One region of the Streptomyces sp. CG4 genome, then DNA from elsewhere that is predicted to be linked to it. Evidence: riboswitches for the same ligand, from Rfam matches in the RefSeq annotation. Region 1 holds a riboswitch; the other holds the start of a gene.

Region 1 (7,559 bases):
GGTCTGCAGCGACACGTGGTCGGCGGCGTAGATCACGGCCTTGCGGCAGTGGAGGTTGTCGAACGGCTTGACGCTCTGCGGGAAGACCGCGTAGCGGATGAAGCCGGAGACCGGGTTGTCCAGGTTGTCCTTGTGCTGCTTCAGGGCGATCTGGCGGCCCTGCGAGCCCAGACCGGTCTGCGAGGCGTCGATGTCGTAGTCGCCGTTGATCAGACGCTGGTCGGCGTCGGCCTGGTTGGTGGAGATGTCCAGGGTGACCTGGTCCGGGTACGCCTTGCGGACCGGGTCCGAGGACGCCTTCCAGTTGGGGTTGCGGACGAGGACCAGGTTCTTGCCGGGGGCGTACGACTGGAACTTGTACGGGCCCGAGGAGAACGGGTGCAGGCCGTACTTGGACTTGGTGTCCTTGTCCTGGCGCACGGGCGAGGCCGCGGTCATCGCCAGCACCTGGAGGAAGTCCGAGTTGGGCGTCGGCAGATGGAAGACGATCGTCTTCGCGTCCGGCGTGTCGATCGCCTTCAGGCCCAGGTGGTCCTTCGAGGTGTCCTTGTACGGACCCTTGTAGGTGTTGCTCGGGTCCAGCATCTGCTGGAGGTAGACCGGACCGCCGGACAGGACGTCCTGCGCCCAGGAGCGCTCGATGCCGTACTTGACGTCCTGGGAGGTGATCGGCTTGCCGTCCTCCCAGGTGATGCCGTCGCGCAGGGTGAACGTGTAGGTCTTGCCGTCGCCCGAGACCTTGCCGCTGTCGGTGGCGAGGTCCGGGGTGAGCTTCGCGCCCTCGGCACCCGGCTCCGTCTTGTAGGTGAGCAGCTGACGGCTGTAGTAGCGGGAGAAGTCCCACATGAAGCCGTAGTAGCCGCGCGTGGTGTCCCACGAGTCGGCGTCCTGCGTGCTCACGAACTTCAGGGTGCCGCCCTTCTTGGCCTGGTCGGCCTGGGCCACCTTGTTGTTCGCCGCGTCGAAGCCGGCTGCTCCGTCCTTCGAGCCGCCATTGCCTCCGCCGCACGCCGCCGTGGTCAGCAGCCCGGCGACCACTGCGGCAGCGGCAAGGGCCTGCTTGCGCCGCCCTGAGGTGCGTTGGGTAGTCACGATCTCGGATCCTCCGAATTTGATGAGAGACCCCGTGGAAGAACTCACGGGACGCTTGGGGTACGGCACTTCAGCGGGAGCCCTTCGGGTCGAGCGCGTCCCGCACGCCGTCGCCGAAGAGGTTGAAGGCAAGAACCGTGATGAAGATCGCCACGCCAGGGATCACCATGTACATGGGATCCGAGTCGTAGTAGTCGATCGCACTCGAGAGCATCTGCCCCCAGGAGGACGTGGGCGGCTTGACGCCCACACCCAGGAAGCTGAGCGCCGCTTCGGTGAGGATGTTCGTGGGGATCATCATCGTCGTGTACACGATGATGGGCGCGACGAGGTTGGGCAGCAGTTCCTTGAAGAGGATGTAGAGCTGTCCGGCGCCGAGCGAGCGGGCCGCCTCGACGTACTCGCGCTCACGCAGCGACAGCGTCTGGCCGCGCACGACACGGCCGATGTACGGCCAGCCGAAGAAGCCGATGACCAGGATCATCACGAACACCCGCACGCCCGTGCCGGTGAGTCCCAGCATCTGGTTGGGCATGACGGAGACCAGCGCGATGATGAACAGCAGCTGCGGGAAGGCGAGCAGGCCGTCCATGACGCGGCTGATGAGCGAGTCCACCCAGCCGCCGAAGAAGCCCGCCAGGATGCCGAGGACGGTGCCGAGGACGACGGCGACCACGGCGGACAGGAAGCCGACGAGCAGCGAGATCCGGGCGCCGTACAGGATGCGGGCGAAGATGTCGCGGCCGTTGACCGGCTCCACACCGAGCAGGTGGTCGCCGCTCATGCCGCCCATGGAGCCCTTGGGGGTGCTGAACAGCGGGTCGATCAGGTCCTGGTGGTAGACATCCGGGTCCTGGCCGACGAGGTTCGTGATCACCGGCGCGAGCAGCGCGATCACGATGAGGAGAAGCACGACTACACCGCCCGTCAGGGCGAGTTTGTCCCGCTTGAGCCGCTCCCAGGCGATCCGGCCCAGGGACCGGCCCTGGACGGCCTTCGCGCCGGAGGCCGCGACCGCGGCTTCTTCCGCCGCGCCCGGGGCGGCTTCCGCGGCCGGCTCGTGCAATGGTGCCGTCATCAGGCTGGGACCCCTCTCAACCGGCGGTAGCCGGCCCGCACTTGCCGCTGGTAGCGGCATCAAACAGTCCGTCGTACACAGGGGCGAACCCCTTGAAGGGGGAGTCTTCAACGCTGGCGCGATCAGCCGCCAGCCTTGACAAGGAATGGATGCGCAACCGTGATGCAAGCTGGCGTTTCCTGTTATGCGGACAGGAAGTCACGGCGAACGGACGGGACAGACAGGGACAGACGGGGGCGAAAAAGCCGCGGTGGAGTCCCGGACAAGTCGCGGCAAAACGGTGCGCTACGGCCCGCAGGCCCAGGTCAGTGAATGCGGCCGGCGGCCACGGTCAGTAGCTGCCGTGTACCGGCGGATAGCCGTATCCGGCGGCCGGGGCCTGCTGCGGGGACGCCTGGAGCTGGGGCTGGGGCGCGGCCGCGTGGGCCTCGCGGTCGTAGAACGGGCGGGCGTTGGCCCGCATCCAAATCACCACCGGGTCGTAGTCGTCGGTCATCGCGACCGTCGACACCGGCAGGCCCTCCGGGACCGCGCCCACGGACTGCTGCATCATCGCGCGCACCGAGTCGACCGCGGCCGGCGAGGTGTCGTACACATCCAGGCCGATCGCGAGATACGGCGCGCCGAGGGCGGGCTGCACCCAGGCGCGGCGCAGGGCGCGCAGGGCCGGGGTGCGGTGGGCGTTCTGCGCGAGCAGGGCGTAGAACTGCGGGATCTCGATGCCGGGTTCGGTCAGCCGGAGGGGTCCGGCGGGCTGGCGGTCCAGGCCGGTGGCGATGCGGCGCAGGTCCAGCCAGGGGATGCCGACGCCGCCGCCCGGGGCGTGCGGGTTGAGCCAGAGGCCGTAGTGGTCGGGGTAGAGGGTGCGGGCCACGTCGAGCGCGTCGACGACCTCGTACGACCGGTTCCAGCCGCTGGCCGAGAGTTCCTGGGCGGAGGTGACGCAGGGGGCGTAGTGGAAGCCGTCGACTTCCATGTTTCCGTACTGGGCGTCCGGGGAGCCGGCCTGGCCGTGCCACAGGAGCATCCAGATCTGACCGGAGGAGGGGGTGGCGAGGGCGCGCAGCAGGGCCTCGTAGGCGTCGTAGCGGCCGGGGGTGACCTGGCGCAGCATGTGCGTCACGCTGCCGCTGTGGGTCGCGCTCACCTCGTGCCCTTCTTGTCAGTGCCCTGCGTTGGGAGACAGCTTATGCGCCTAGTAGCCCGGGGCCTCGTGTGCGTGCGCGGGTGCGGGGTCGTGGGGGGTACTCGCGCAGTTCCCCGCGCCCCTTCAGGTACTTCAGTGGCCGTATTGATAGAAGGGGCGGACGGTCGACTTGAGCCAGGTGGCCACCGGGTCGTCGGTCACGTCCAGGAGGACCAGGTTGACCGGCCACGTGACCGGGACTTTCCCGAGGGCTCTGCCCAGGGCCTGCAGGGGGAGGTCACGGAGGTCGCCCTCCCACCGGGAGAGTTCGACGCCGATGAACATGACCGGGTCGTCCGTCTCGATGGCGGCCAGGCAGCGGCGGGCGGTGAGAACCACGCCGGTCTCGGCGAACTCGGCGGACGCGGCGGAGAGGAAGTCGACCGGGTCGTCCTGCCAGTCGGGCTCGAAGAGGCGGACCCGGCCGCCGGAGGCGGGGCCGTCGAGCGGGGTGCGGCCGGACCGGCACAGCTCGGCCACCGCCTCGGGCCGCAGCGGGATGCCGACCATCGCGTCGGGGTTCACCGCGATGCCGACCTGCGCGGGCAGACCGCGGGCGAACTCCACGGCGGGGGCGATGGTGTACGACATGTGGGAGCCGACCGCCCGGCGCAGCTGTTCCTCGGAGCTGAACACCGGGACGTACACCTGGCCGTCGATGTCGAGCGTGGGCAGGTCGAGCGGGCCGCTGCCCGGGCCGCCGCCGCTGGGCAGCGGGACCCAGAGCAGGCTTCGGCCCAGGACCTCGATGATCCGGCCCGCCGCCGTGGGTATGCCGAGGGAGGCCGAGAGCACCTCCTCCAGCTCGTTGCCGGGCCAGCCGCTGTGCGGCTGGGAGTGCGCCTGTGCCGGGAAGTCCGCGGGAATGTCCGCCGGGAAGTCCATCTGCCTACCGCCTGCTGGGAACCACTGCTGTGACCATGAAGGCTAGCGGGTGGCTGTGACAAGACCGCATCGCGCGCATCAGGACCGCGCCTCGTGGGCACGGCCTTCGGGGCTCAGCCCGTGAACGCGATCCGCTGCAGGGTGTCCGCCGCCGGCCGGTCCAGCAGTACCGCCGAGCCGCAGCCCGCGGGCAGCTCGCCCCGGCCGACCGCGCGGAGCAGCCGGGCGGTCGTACGGCGGTGGCGGCCGAAGGCGTAGCGGGAGACGCCCCGGCCGCGCTCGCGCTGGCCCTCGCGGGCGGTCACGGGGGTGACGTCGAGCAGCAGCAGGTGCAGGGTGCCGCCGCGGCGGCGGGCCGCGCGGGCGAGCCAGGCGCGCACCCAGGGCTGGGTGCCGCAGTCGTGGACGACCACGCCCTCCCCGCCGCGCAGGGCGCCGCGCAGGGCGGCGTAGTGCGCGAGGCGGACCAGGGGGCGGTAGACCGCGTAGGGGAAGAAGAGGGGCAGGCGGGCCGCGAAGCGGTCGCGGGTGTCCTGGGAGTCGATGCGGCGGCCGGGGACCGCGCGCCGCATCAGGGTGGACTTGCCGCCACCGGGCAGGCCGGTGATCACCACCAGGTCCCGCGGGCCGAAGAGCAGGGCGCGCGGGCTGCGGCCGGCCCGGTCGCGCAGGTCGCGGACGACCGGGGCCGGGCGCCCGGCGCAGCGTTCGCGCGCCGGGGCGGTGGGCTGCTTGGGCACCGCGATGCCGGTGGTGGCGGCGCTGGCGTACGCCGGGGTGCTGTTCACCGTGATCGTCCTCCCCTGTCGGCTCGGTAATCCCCATGCCCGGTTAATGTAAAGGGAAGGTAATGTACGACTGTCGGCGGTTCCGTGTGCGTACTGCCACAGGTCGGTTACAAAAGCCAGGCTCTGGCTGGCGGGGGTACGGCGTGCAATGATGTGGCCGCCAACTGCATACCGGCCGCTTGAATCCGCGCGGGAGAGTCCCCAGCAGCCTTCGCTGGGGCGCCGAAGGAGCAAGTCCCTCCCTTGAATCTCTCAGGCCCCGTTACCGCGCGGGCGAGGCACATCTGAAAAGCGGGCCGCTGTGTCAGTGGCTCCACCCAAGGTGCAAGCCGTGATCGTCCCCGTGGCGGTCCTGGCGAACCTCTCAGGTTCCGATGACAGATGGGGAGGAACGTTCCTCGCCCGTCCTGTTTGTCCTGGGAGACGACCGTCCGATGAGCAGCACTGAACTCCGACACACCGCGCTCGATGCCGTGCATCGCTCGCTCGGTGCGACGATGACCGACTTCGCCGGCTGGGACATGCCCCTGCGCTACGGCTCCGAGCGCGACGAGCATGTCGCGGTGCGGACGAAGGCGGGTCTGTTCGACCTCTCCCACATGGGCGAGATCACCGTCACCGGCGCCGAGGCCGCCGCCCTTCTGAACTTCGCCCTGGTCGGCAACATCGCCTCCGTCGGCGTCGGCCGCGCCCGCTACACCATGATCTGCCAGGCCGACGGCGGCATCCTGGACGACCTGATCGTCTACCGCCTCGCCGAGACCGAGTACATGATCGTGGCCAACGCCTCCAACGCCCAGGTGGTGCTGGACGCCCTCGTCGAGCGTTCCGCCGGCTTCGACGCCGAGGTGCGCGACGACCGGGACGCGTACGCGCTGCTCGCCGTCCAGGGCCCGGAGTCGCCCGGCATCCTGAAGGCCCTCACCGACGCCGACCTCGACGGCCTGAAGTACTACGCCGGTCTGCCCGGCACGGTCGCCGGCGTCCCTGCGCTGATCGCCCGCACCGGCTACACCGGCGAGGACGGCTTCGAGCTGTTCGTGAAGCCCGAGCACGCCGTGGAGCTGTGGCGGGCGCTGACCGAGGCCGGCGAGGGCGTCGGCCTGGTCCCGTGCGGCCTGTCCTGCCGGGACACCCTGCGCCTGGAGGCGGGCATGCCGCTGTACGGGCACGAGCTGACCACCTCGCTCACCCCCTTCGACGCCGGGCTCGGCCGGGTGGTGAAGTTCGAGAAGGAGGGCGACTTCGTGGGCCGCGAGGCGCTCACCGAGGCCGCCGCCAAGGCTCGGCAGAACCCGCCGCGGGTGCTCGTCGGGCTGATCGCCGAGGGCCGCCGGGTCCCGCGCGCCGGCTACGCCGTCGTCGCGGGCGGCGCGGTGATCGGCGAGGTCACCTCCGGCGCCCCCTCCCCCACCCTGGGCAAGCCGATCGCCATGGCCTACGTCGACGCGGCGCACGCGGCGCCGGGCACCGCGGGCGTCGGCGTGGACATCCGGGGCAGCCACGAGCCCTACGAGGTCGTGGCGCTGCCGTTCTACAAGCGCCAGAAGTGACACCGTCGTAGCCCCGAGCCGTACCCCAGGACGTGACGTCGGGCACATCACCGCTGCTCGCGTGCGTTTCCAGCGGTCCCCCTTCATCAGCACACACGCGCGTACAGGAGAATTCAGGCCATGAGCAACCCCCAGCAGCTGCGCTACAGCAAGGAGCACGAGTGGCTGTCGGCCGCCGCGGACGGCGTGTCGACGGTCGGCATCACGGAGCACGCGGCCAACGCGCTCGGCGATGTCGTCTTCGTCCAGCTCCCCGAGGCCGGCTCCACCGTGACCGCGGGCGAGACCTGCGGCGAACTGGAATCGACCAAGTCGGTCTCCGACCTGTACTCGCCGGTCACCGGTGAGGTCACCGAGGTCAACGAGGACGTCGTCAACGACCCGTCGCTGGTGAACTCCGCCCCCTTCGAGGGCGGCTGGCTGTTCAAGGTACGCGTCGCGGAGGAGCCGGCCGAGCTGCTCTCCGCCGACGAGTACACCGCCTTTTCCGCCGGCTGAGGAGTCGTAGCCGTATGACTGTCCTGAACACGTCCCTGCACGAGCTGGACCCGGAGATCGCCGCCGCGGTCGACGCCGAGCTGCATCGCCAGCAGTCCACGCTGGAGATGATCGCCTCCGAGAACTTCGCGCCCGTCGCGGTCATGGAGGCCCAGGGCTCGGTCCTCACCAACAAGTACGCCGAGGGCTACCCGGGCCGCCGCTACTACGGCGGCTGCGAGCACGTCGACGTCGCCGAGCAGATCGCCATCGACCGGGTCAAGGAGCTGTTCGGCGCCGAGTACGCCAACGTCCAGCCGCACTCCGGGGCCTCCGCCAACCAGGCGGCCCTGTTCGCGCTGGCCCAGCCCGGGGACACCATCCTCGGCCTGGACCTCGCGCACGGCGGCCACCTGACCCACGGGATGCGGCTGAACTTCTCCGGCAAGCAGTTCAACGTGGTCGCCTACCACGTGGACGCCGAGACCGGCCTGGTCGAC
Region 2 (7,559 bases), 4.8 Mb from region 1:
ATCGTGCTCCTGCGCGAAGTGGGAGGCGACCGTTACCTCCCCATCTGGATCGGGCCGGGGGAGGCGACGGCGATCGCGTTCGCCCAGCAGGGCATGGCCCCGGCCAGGCCGCTGACCCACGACCTGTTCAAGGACGTGCTGGAGGCCGTCGGCCAGGAGCTGACCGAGGTACGCATCACGGATCTGCGCGAAGGCGTCTTCTACGCGGAGCTGGTTTTCGCCAGCGGCGTCGAGGTCAGTGCCCGTCCCTCCGATGCCATAGCGCTGGCCCTGCGCACCGGAACGCCGATCTACGGCAGTGACACGGTGCTGGACGACGCCGGCATCGCCATTCCGGACGAGCAGGAGGACGAGGTGGAGAAGTTCCGCGAGTTCCTCGACCAGATCTCGCCCGAGGACTTCGGCACGAGCAGCCAGTGAGCGCGTGCGCCGGTGCCCGTCGACGCCTCGCGCCCAGGCAATTGCCAGCGGCCATTGAGGGCGTCCTGCGGTCTCCCGCGAGAGCATTCGGCTAGCCTTTCCCCGCGGTGGGACACGGGAAACCACTCCTAGGGTGATTATCACTCGGCGTGCCGAGTGTGGCGATCGTTGACGCACCCCTGGTGACTGCCTACCGTCGTGAAGGCAGGTCAAGGACGGAGGTCGGCGTGAGAACCAGCGGCGACGGTACGGCTGGGGGTGCTCCCGTGCGCGGTTTCGGGGAGAGCGGTCCGTACCCGGTTCACAGCAGCGCGGTGGATCACGCTCCGCAACGGCCGACGATGGTGCCGAACGGCGGAGGGGCGGCGTCCATGGCGTCGGAACAGATCGGCTATCGCGGGCCCACGGCCTGCGCGGCCGCCGGCATCACCTATCGACAGCTCGACTACTGGGCCCGTACCGGCCTCGTCGAGCCGAGCGTACGGCCCGCGTACGGGTCGGGCACGCAGCGTCTGTACAGCTTCCGGGACGTCGTCGTCCTGAAGATCGTCAAGCGGTTCCTGGACACGGGCGTGTCGCTCCAGAACATCCGCTCGGCCGTGCAGCACCTTCGGGAACGCGGTTTCCGTGACCTGGAGCGGATGACGCTGATGAGCGATGGTGCGACGGTCTATGAGTGCACCTCGCCGGACGAGGTGCACGCCCTGCTCCAGGGCGGTCAGGGCATCTTCGGGATCGCCGTCGGCGTGGTGTGGCGGGACGTGGAAAGCGCGCTCTCCCAGCTGCACGGCGAGCGCATCGACACCGGTGAGACCCTCGTCGGGCACAATCCCGCGGACGAGCTGGCGCGGCGCCGCAACCGGGCGGTCTGACGCCGGGGTACGGCCGTCCGACAGCCGTACTGCGGTCCGTACCGTGGTCCGACATCGCTACGGCCGTGTGACACGGAGGCCGGCACGGTCGGGGCATTGTCAGTGCCGTGGTGCAGCATCGGAGATGTGAGAAACGCGCCCACGATCCTGCATCTCGACATGGATGCCTTCTACGCCTCGGTGGAGCAGGCATCCAAGCCGAGCCTGCGCGGGAAGGCGGTCGTGGTGGGCGGCCTCGGACCGCGCGGGGTGGTGGCCACCGCGTCGTACGAGGCACGGACCTTCGGGGTCCACTCGGCGATGCCCATGGCCCAGGCGCGCCGGCTGGCACCGAATGCTGCGTATCTGGTGCCGCGCTTCACCCTGTACCGGGCGATCAGCGAGCAGGTGATGGCGATGCTGCGGGAGCTGTCGCCGCTGGTGGAGCCGCTCAGCCTGGACGAGGCCTTCGTGGACCTGGAGGTCGGCGGGACGGCCTGGGACGAGGAGTCGGCGCGACTGGCCGGGATCAAGCTGCGCGCGGACATCCGGGCGGTCACCGGGCTCACCGGCTCGGTGGGGCTCGCCGCCTCCAAGATGCTCGCCAAGATCGCCTCCGAGCAGGCCAAGCCGGACGGTCTGCGAATCATCGAGCCGGGCTCCGAGCGGGCGCTGCTGGGGCCGATGCCGGTGCGGACCCTGCCCGGGGTCGGGCCGGCCACCGGGGACCATCTGCGCAGAGCCGGGATCACCACGGTCGAGGAGCTGGCCGAGGCGGGCGAGGACGAGCTGGTACGGCTGCTCGGCAAGGCGCACGGGCACGGGCTGTACGCCATGGCGCTGGCCCACGACGAGCGGCCCGTGGTGGCCGAGCGCGAGGCGAAGTCGGTGTCGGTCGAGGACACCTATGACGTGGACATCCATGACCGGCTGCGGATCGGGCTGGAGGTGCAGCGCCTCGCCGACCGGTGTGTGGGGCGGTTGCGCGGGGCGGGGCTGTCGGGGCGGACGATCGTGCTGAAGGTGCGTCGGTACGACTTCTCGACCCTGACCCGGTCCGAGACGCTCAGAGGGCCCACGGACGATCCGGCGGTGGTACGGGAGGCGGCCGCACGGCTGCTGGATTCCGTGGACACCACGGGTGGGGTACGGCTGCTGGGTGTGGGGGTCTCCGGGCTCGCGGACTACACGCAGGAGGATCTGTTCGCGCAGGCGGTGCCGTTGCCTCCGGCGGAGGAGCCGGAGAAGGGCGCCGTTGAGGCCGTCGAGGAGCGGGCGGAGCCGGTCGAGCGGCACTGGCGGGCCGGGCAGGATGTGCGGCATACCGAGTACGGGCATGGGTGGGTGCAGGGGAGTGGGCTGGGGCGGGTGACGGTGCGGTTCGAGACTCCGCAGTCCCCTCCGGGGCGGGTGCGGACGTTTTTTGTGGGTGATCCTGCGCTGGAGTCGGCTGATCCGTTGCCGTTGGTGGCGGACCTTGCCCACCCGCCCACCCGTCTCGGTCAGTCCAACAGCGACCGACACGGGGCTCCGCCCCGGACCCCGGGAGAGGGCGGGGGTGGGAGTGGGGGCGGAGGTGAGCGGGGGGACCGTGAGAACCAGGAGCAGACCTCGGACGAGGTGCCGGCCCCGCTCGAAGCACAGGCCTCGGTCGAGCCTCGGGTCCTGGCACATGCTCGGGCCTCGGGCAAAGCCAGGGCCCCGGTCGCGGCCCAGTCCCCGGTCGATGTGCCGGCCTCAGCGGAAGCTGGGGCGTCGGTCGAAGTGCGAGCCGCGGAGGGAGCTCGGGCCCCGGTCGAAGTGCATGCCTCAGCAGAAGCTGGGGTCTTGGACGAAGTGCAGGCCTCGGACGAAGCTTGAGCCCCCGGCCGAGGCTCGGGTGTCGGATGAAATGCGGGCTTTGGACGGAGCTGGGGCCCTGGTCGCGGCTCGGGCGTCGGGCGAAGTGCTGGCCTCAGCGGAAGCCCGAGCCCCGGACGAAGCCCGAGCCCCGGACGAAGCTCAAGCCCCGGGCCAAAAGCCCGCACCAAGCTCACGTCTCCTCCGAGCCTGCCAATTTGCCGAAGTCGTGGTCTTGGAGGGAAGGGGGTGGCGCCGCATCCAGGCCGTAGTGGTGGTAGAGCTGGAGTTCCTGTTCGGGGGAGAGGTGGCGGCCCACGCCGAAGTCGGGGGCGTCCTTGATCAGGGCGCGGTCGAAGGGGACGTGGAGGGTGCCGTCCTTGAGCAGTTCGCTCGGCTCCAGGGGGACGAACGCGTCCCGGCTGAACAGGCCGGTGCGTATGGCCGCCCACTCGGGTACGCCGGTCGCGTCGTCGAGATAGATCTCGTCGATGGTGCCGATCTTGGTGCCAGTGCGGTCGAACGCCTTGCGGCCGATCAGGTTGCGAGGATCGATGTCGGTCTGCACGGTCCTTCTCCCTCCACTGGTTCGCAACTCATTCGTAAGCACTACAAAAGAGCACATTCAAGGAGGCGGCCACTCGAGGGCTCGGGCGTTGACCCCGCTGGTAGGCTGACAGCGGCTGCTGACCCCGTGCGGGAGAGTCCTCCGACCACCTCGGAGGCGCCGAAGGAGCAACTCCTCCCCGGAATCTCTCAGGCTCACGTACCGCACGGACGAGGTCACTCTGGAAAGCAGGGCGGGTGTCGACGGCTCCCGCCCTCACCGACGGTGAAAGCCGGGACCCTTTCGGGTGCCCGGTGAAGCTCTCAGGTTGAGATGACAGAGGGGGAGGCCGTCGGGGTACCCGCGCCGTGGTGCCCCTCGAAGGTCGCGTCAGACCAGGAGGCCTCCGCAATGACCGCCCATCGCATTCCGCTCTCGGAGCTCGAAGCGGGCATCCCCTTCGAGCAGCGTCACATCGGGCCCGACCAGGAGGCGCGGGCCAAGATGCTCGCGCAGGTCGGTTACGGCTCGCTGGACGAGCTGACCGCCGCGGCGGTCCCGGATGTGATCAAGAACGCCGACGCCCTCGACCTGCCGGGCGCCCGTACCGAGGCCGAGGTGCTCGCCGAGTTGCGCTCGCTCGCCGAGCGCAACCAGGTCCTCGGCTCGATGATAGGGCTCGGGTACTACGGGACGTTCACGCCGCCCGTCATCCTGCGCAACGTCATGGAGAACCCGGCCTGGTACACGGCCTACACGCCGTACCAGCCGGAGATCTCCCAGGGGCGGCTCGAGGCCCTGCTGAACTTCCAGACCGTGGTCGCCGACCTCACCGGTCTGCCCACCTCCGGCGCCTCCCTGCTCGACGAGGGAACGGCCGCCGCCGAGGCGATGGCGCTGTCCCGGCGCATGGGCAAGAACAAGAAGGGCCTCTTCCTGGTCGACGCGGACGCCTTGCCGCAGACCGTCGCCGTGATCCAGACCCGCGCCGAGCCGACCGGTGTCGAGGTCGTCGTCGCCGACCTCAGCGAGGGCATCCCGGCCGACATCGCCGCGCGCGAGATCAACGGCGTGCTGATCCAGTACCCGGGCGCCTCCGGTGCCGTACGGGACATCAAGCCGGTCATCGACCAGGCGCATGAGCTGGGCGCCCTGGTCACCGTCGCCGCCGACCTGCTCGCGCTGACCCTGCTGACCTCGCCGGGCGAGCTGGGCGCGGACATCGCCGTCGGCACCACCCAGCGCTTCGGTGTGCCGATGGGCTTCGGCGGTCCGCACGCCGGCTACATGGCCGTACAGGAGAAGTTCGCGCGCAGCCTGCCGGGCCGGCTCGTGGGCGTCTCCGTCGACGCCGACGGGCACAAGGCCTACCGGCTCGCACTGCAGACCCGTGAGCAGCACATCCGCCGGGAGAAGGCGACCAGCAACATCTGCACCGCGCAGGTGCTGCTCGCCGTGATGGCCGGAATGTACGCCGTCTACCACGGGGCGGAGGGGCTCAAGACCATCGCCCGGCGGACCCATCGGTACGCCACCATCCTCGCCGAGGGGCTCAAGGCCGGCGGCGTCGAGATCGTCCACGGCTCCTTCTTCGACACCGTTACCGCGCGCGTCCCCGGAAAGGCCGCCGAGGTGGTCGCCGCCGCACGGCAGAACGGGGTCAACCTCCACCTGGTCGACGCCGACCACGTCTCCCTGGCCTGCGACGAGACCACCACGCGGGCCCAGCTGGCCACCGTCTGGTCCGCCTTCGGCGTCAAAGGCGACATCGGGGCGCTGGACGCGAGTGCCGAGGACACCCTCCCCGAGGCGCTGCTGCGCACCGACGTCTACCTCACCCACCCGGTCTTCCAGCAGCACCGCTCCGAGACCGCGATGCTGCGCTACCTGCGCAAGCTGGCCGACCGCGACTACGCGCTCGACCGCGGCATGATCCCGCTGGGCTCCTGCACGATGAAGCTCAACGCGACCACGGAGATGGAGCCGGTCACCTGGCCCGAGTTCGGCCAGCTGCACCCCTTCGCCCCGGCCGAGCAGGCGCAGGGCTACCTCACGCTCATCCGTGAGCTGGAGGAACGTCTCGCCGAGGTCACCGGCTACGACAAGGTCTCCCTGCAGCCGAACGCCGGCTCCCAGGGCGAGCTGGCCGGTCTGCTGGCCGTACGCGGCTACCACCGGGCGAACGGCGACGAGCAGCGCACCGTGTGCCTCATCCCGTCCTCCGCGCACGGCACCAACGCGGCCAGCGCCGTGATGGCCGGCATGAAGGTCGTCGTCGTCAAGACCGCCGAGGACGGCGAGATCGACGTCGAGGACCTCCGTGCCAAGATCGAGCAGTACCGCGACGAGCTGGCGGTGCTGATGATCACCTACCCGTCGACGCACGGCGTCTTCGAGGAGCACGTCGCCGACATCTGCGCCCAGGTCCACGAGGCGGGCGGCCAGGTGTACGTCGACGGCGCCAACCTCAACGCCCTGGTCGGTCTCGCCAAGCCGGGTCACTTCGGCGGTGACGTCTCGCACCTGAACCTGCACAAGACGTTCTGCATTCCGCACGGCGGCGGCGGTCCGGGCGTCGGCCCGGTCGGCGTGCGCGCGCACCTGGCGCCGTACCTGCCGAACCACCCGATGCAGCCCGCCGCGGGCCCGGAGACCGGCGTCGGACCGATCTCGGCCGCGCCTTGGGGCTCCGCGGGCATTCTGCCGATCTCCTGGGCGTACGTCCGGCTGATGGGCGGTGAGGGCCTCAAGCGCGCCACGCAGGTGGCCGTGCTCTCGGCGAACTACATCGCCAAGCGCCTGGAGCCGCACTACCCGGTGCTCTACACCGGTCCCGGCAACCTGGTCGCGCACGAGTGCATCATCGACCTGCGCCCGCTGACCAAGGCGACCGGCGTGAGCGTGGACGACGTGGCCAAGCGCCTGATCGACTACGGCTTCCACGCGCCGACCATGTCCTTCCCGGTGGCCGGCACGCTGATGATCGAGCCGACCGAGTCGGAGGACATCACCGAGCTGGACCGTTTCTGCGATGCGATGATCGCCATTCGCACGGAGATCGAGAAGGTCGGCTCCGGCGCCTGGCCGGCGGAGGACAACCCGCTGCGGAACGCCCCGCACACCGCGGCCGCGCTCGGCGGCGAGTGGGCGCACGCCTACAGCCGCGAGGAGGCCGTCTTCCCGGCCGGTGTCTCGGTCGCCGACAAGTACTGGCCGCCGGTGCGCCGTATCGACCAGGCCTTCGGCGACCGCAACCTGGTGTGCTCCTGCCCGCCGATGGACGCATACGAAGACTGAGCGAACTGAGCGAACTGAGCGAGCGGTGACCTTCAGGGCCCCGTCCGGTTTCCGGACGCTGACTCTGTCGGGGTTCTTGGCGGTCTGCTCAGTCTCTGGCGGACCGCCAAGACCTCGGCCGGGGGATCCCGTGCTGGTCCAGGTAGTTCTGGAAGGCGGTCGGCGGCCGTGACGGGGGTGTTTCTCCGGTCGGCGGCCGTCGGCTGAGGCGCTCGATGTTTGCGGCGATGGCTGTGAACACGTGCTGTAAGTGGGCTTTGTGCTGTCCCCGGTAGCGGCAGCGGCGCATGCCGTGTCCGTGGGCGAGTTCGTTGATGGTGCCTTCCACTCCGGAGCGGACCGCGTAGCGGGCCTGCCATTCGGGTGTCTGCTGCTCGGCGCGGACGCGGAGTTGCAGGTCACGGAGTTCTCGCGGGGGAAAGCCCACGCTCCGGGCGTTGTCGGTGGTGGTCGTGCAGCGGGTGCGGACCGGGCAGGGACGGCACTGGCTCTTGGTGAACCGTGCCACGATCAGAGGTGCCGCGGTGGGTGAGGAGGTCGGGTAGGGGCCGTGCCATCCCGCGCTGGTCTCGCCCTGCGGGCAGGTGACCTGGCGGCGGTCGAAG

What was found. A riboswitch is a leader RNA that binds a small molecule or an ion and turns the genes downstream of it on or off. The one in region 1 is predicted to bind glycine.
Region 2: it holds a riboswitch for glycine, as region 1 does, so the genes downstream of both, gcvP (aminomethyl-transferring glycine dehydrogenase) here and gcvT (glycine cleavage system aminomethyltransferase GcvT) in region 1, are expected to answer to the same signal.

The regions. Positions count from the first base shown of each region.
Region 1 covers NZ_CP163525.1:3,066,028-3,073,586, forward strand. The annotation lists gene AB5L52_RS13795 (ABC transporter substrate-binding protein) at 1-1,092, opposite strand, end outside; gene AB5L52_RS13800 (ABC transporter permease) at 1,163-2,170, opposite strand; gene AB5L52_RS13805 (enhanced serine sensitivity protein SseB C-terminal domain-containing protein) at 2,502-3,317, opposite strand; gene AB5L52_RS13810 (enhanced serine sensitivity protein SseB) at 3,450-4,241, opposite strand; gene AB5L52_RS13815 (AAA family ATPase) at 4,355-5,029, opposite strand; glycine riboswitch at 5,210-5,307, shown strand; gene gcvT (glycine cleavage system aminomethyltransferase GcvT) at 5,464-6,582, shown strand; gene gcvH (glycine cleavage system protein GcvH) at 6,703-7,080, shown strand; gene glyA (serine hydroxymethyltransferase) at 7,095-7,559, shown strand, end outside.
Region 2 covers NZ_CP163525.1:7,897,806-7,905,364, forward strand. The annotation lists gene AB5L52_RS36105 (bifunctional nuclease family protein) at 1-420, shown strand, start outside; gene AB5L52_RS36110 (MerR family transcriptional regulator) at 648-1,292, shown strand; gene AB5L52_RS36115 (DNA polymerase IV) at 1,419-3,131, shown strand; gene AB5L52_RS36120 (PRC-barrel domain-containing protein) at 3,304-3,678, opposite strand; glycine riboswitch at 3,798-3,892, shown strand; gene gcvP (aminomethyl-transferring glycine dehydrogenase) at 4,069-6,954, shown strand; gene AB5L52_RS36130 (transposase) at 7,043-7,559, opposite strand, start outside; gene AB5L52_RS36135 (transposase) at 7,465-7,559, opposite strand, start outside.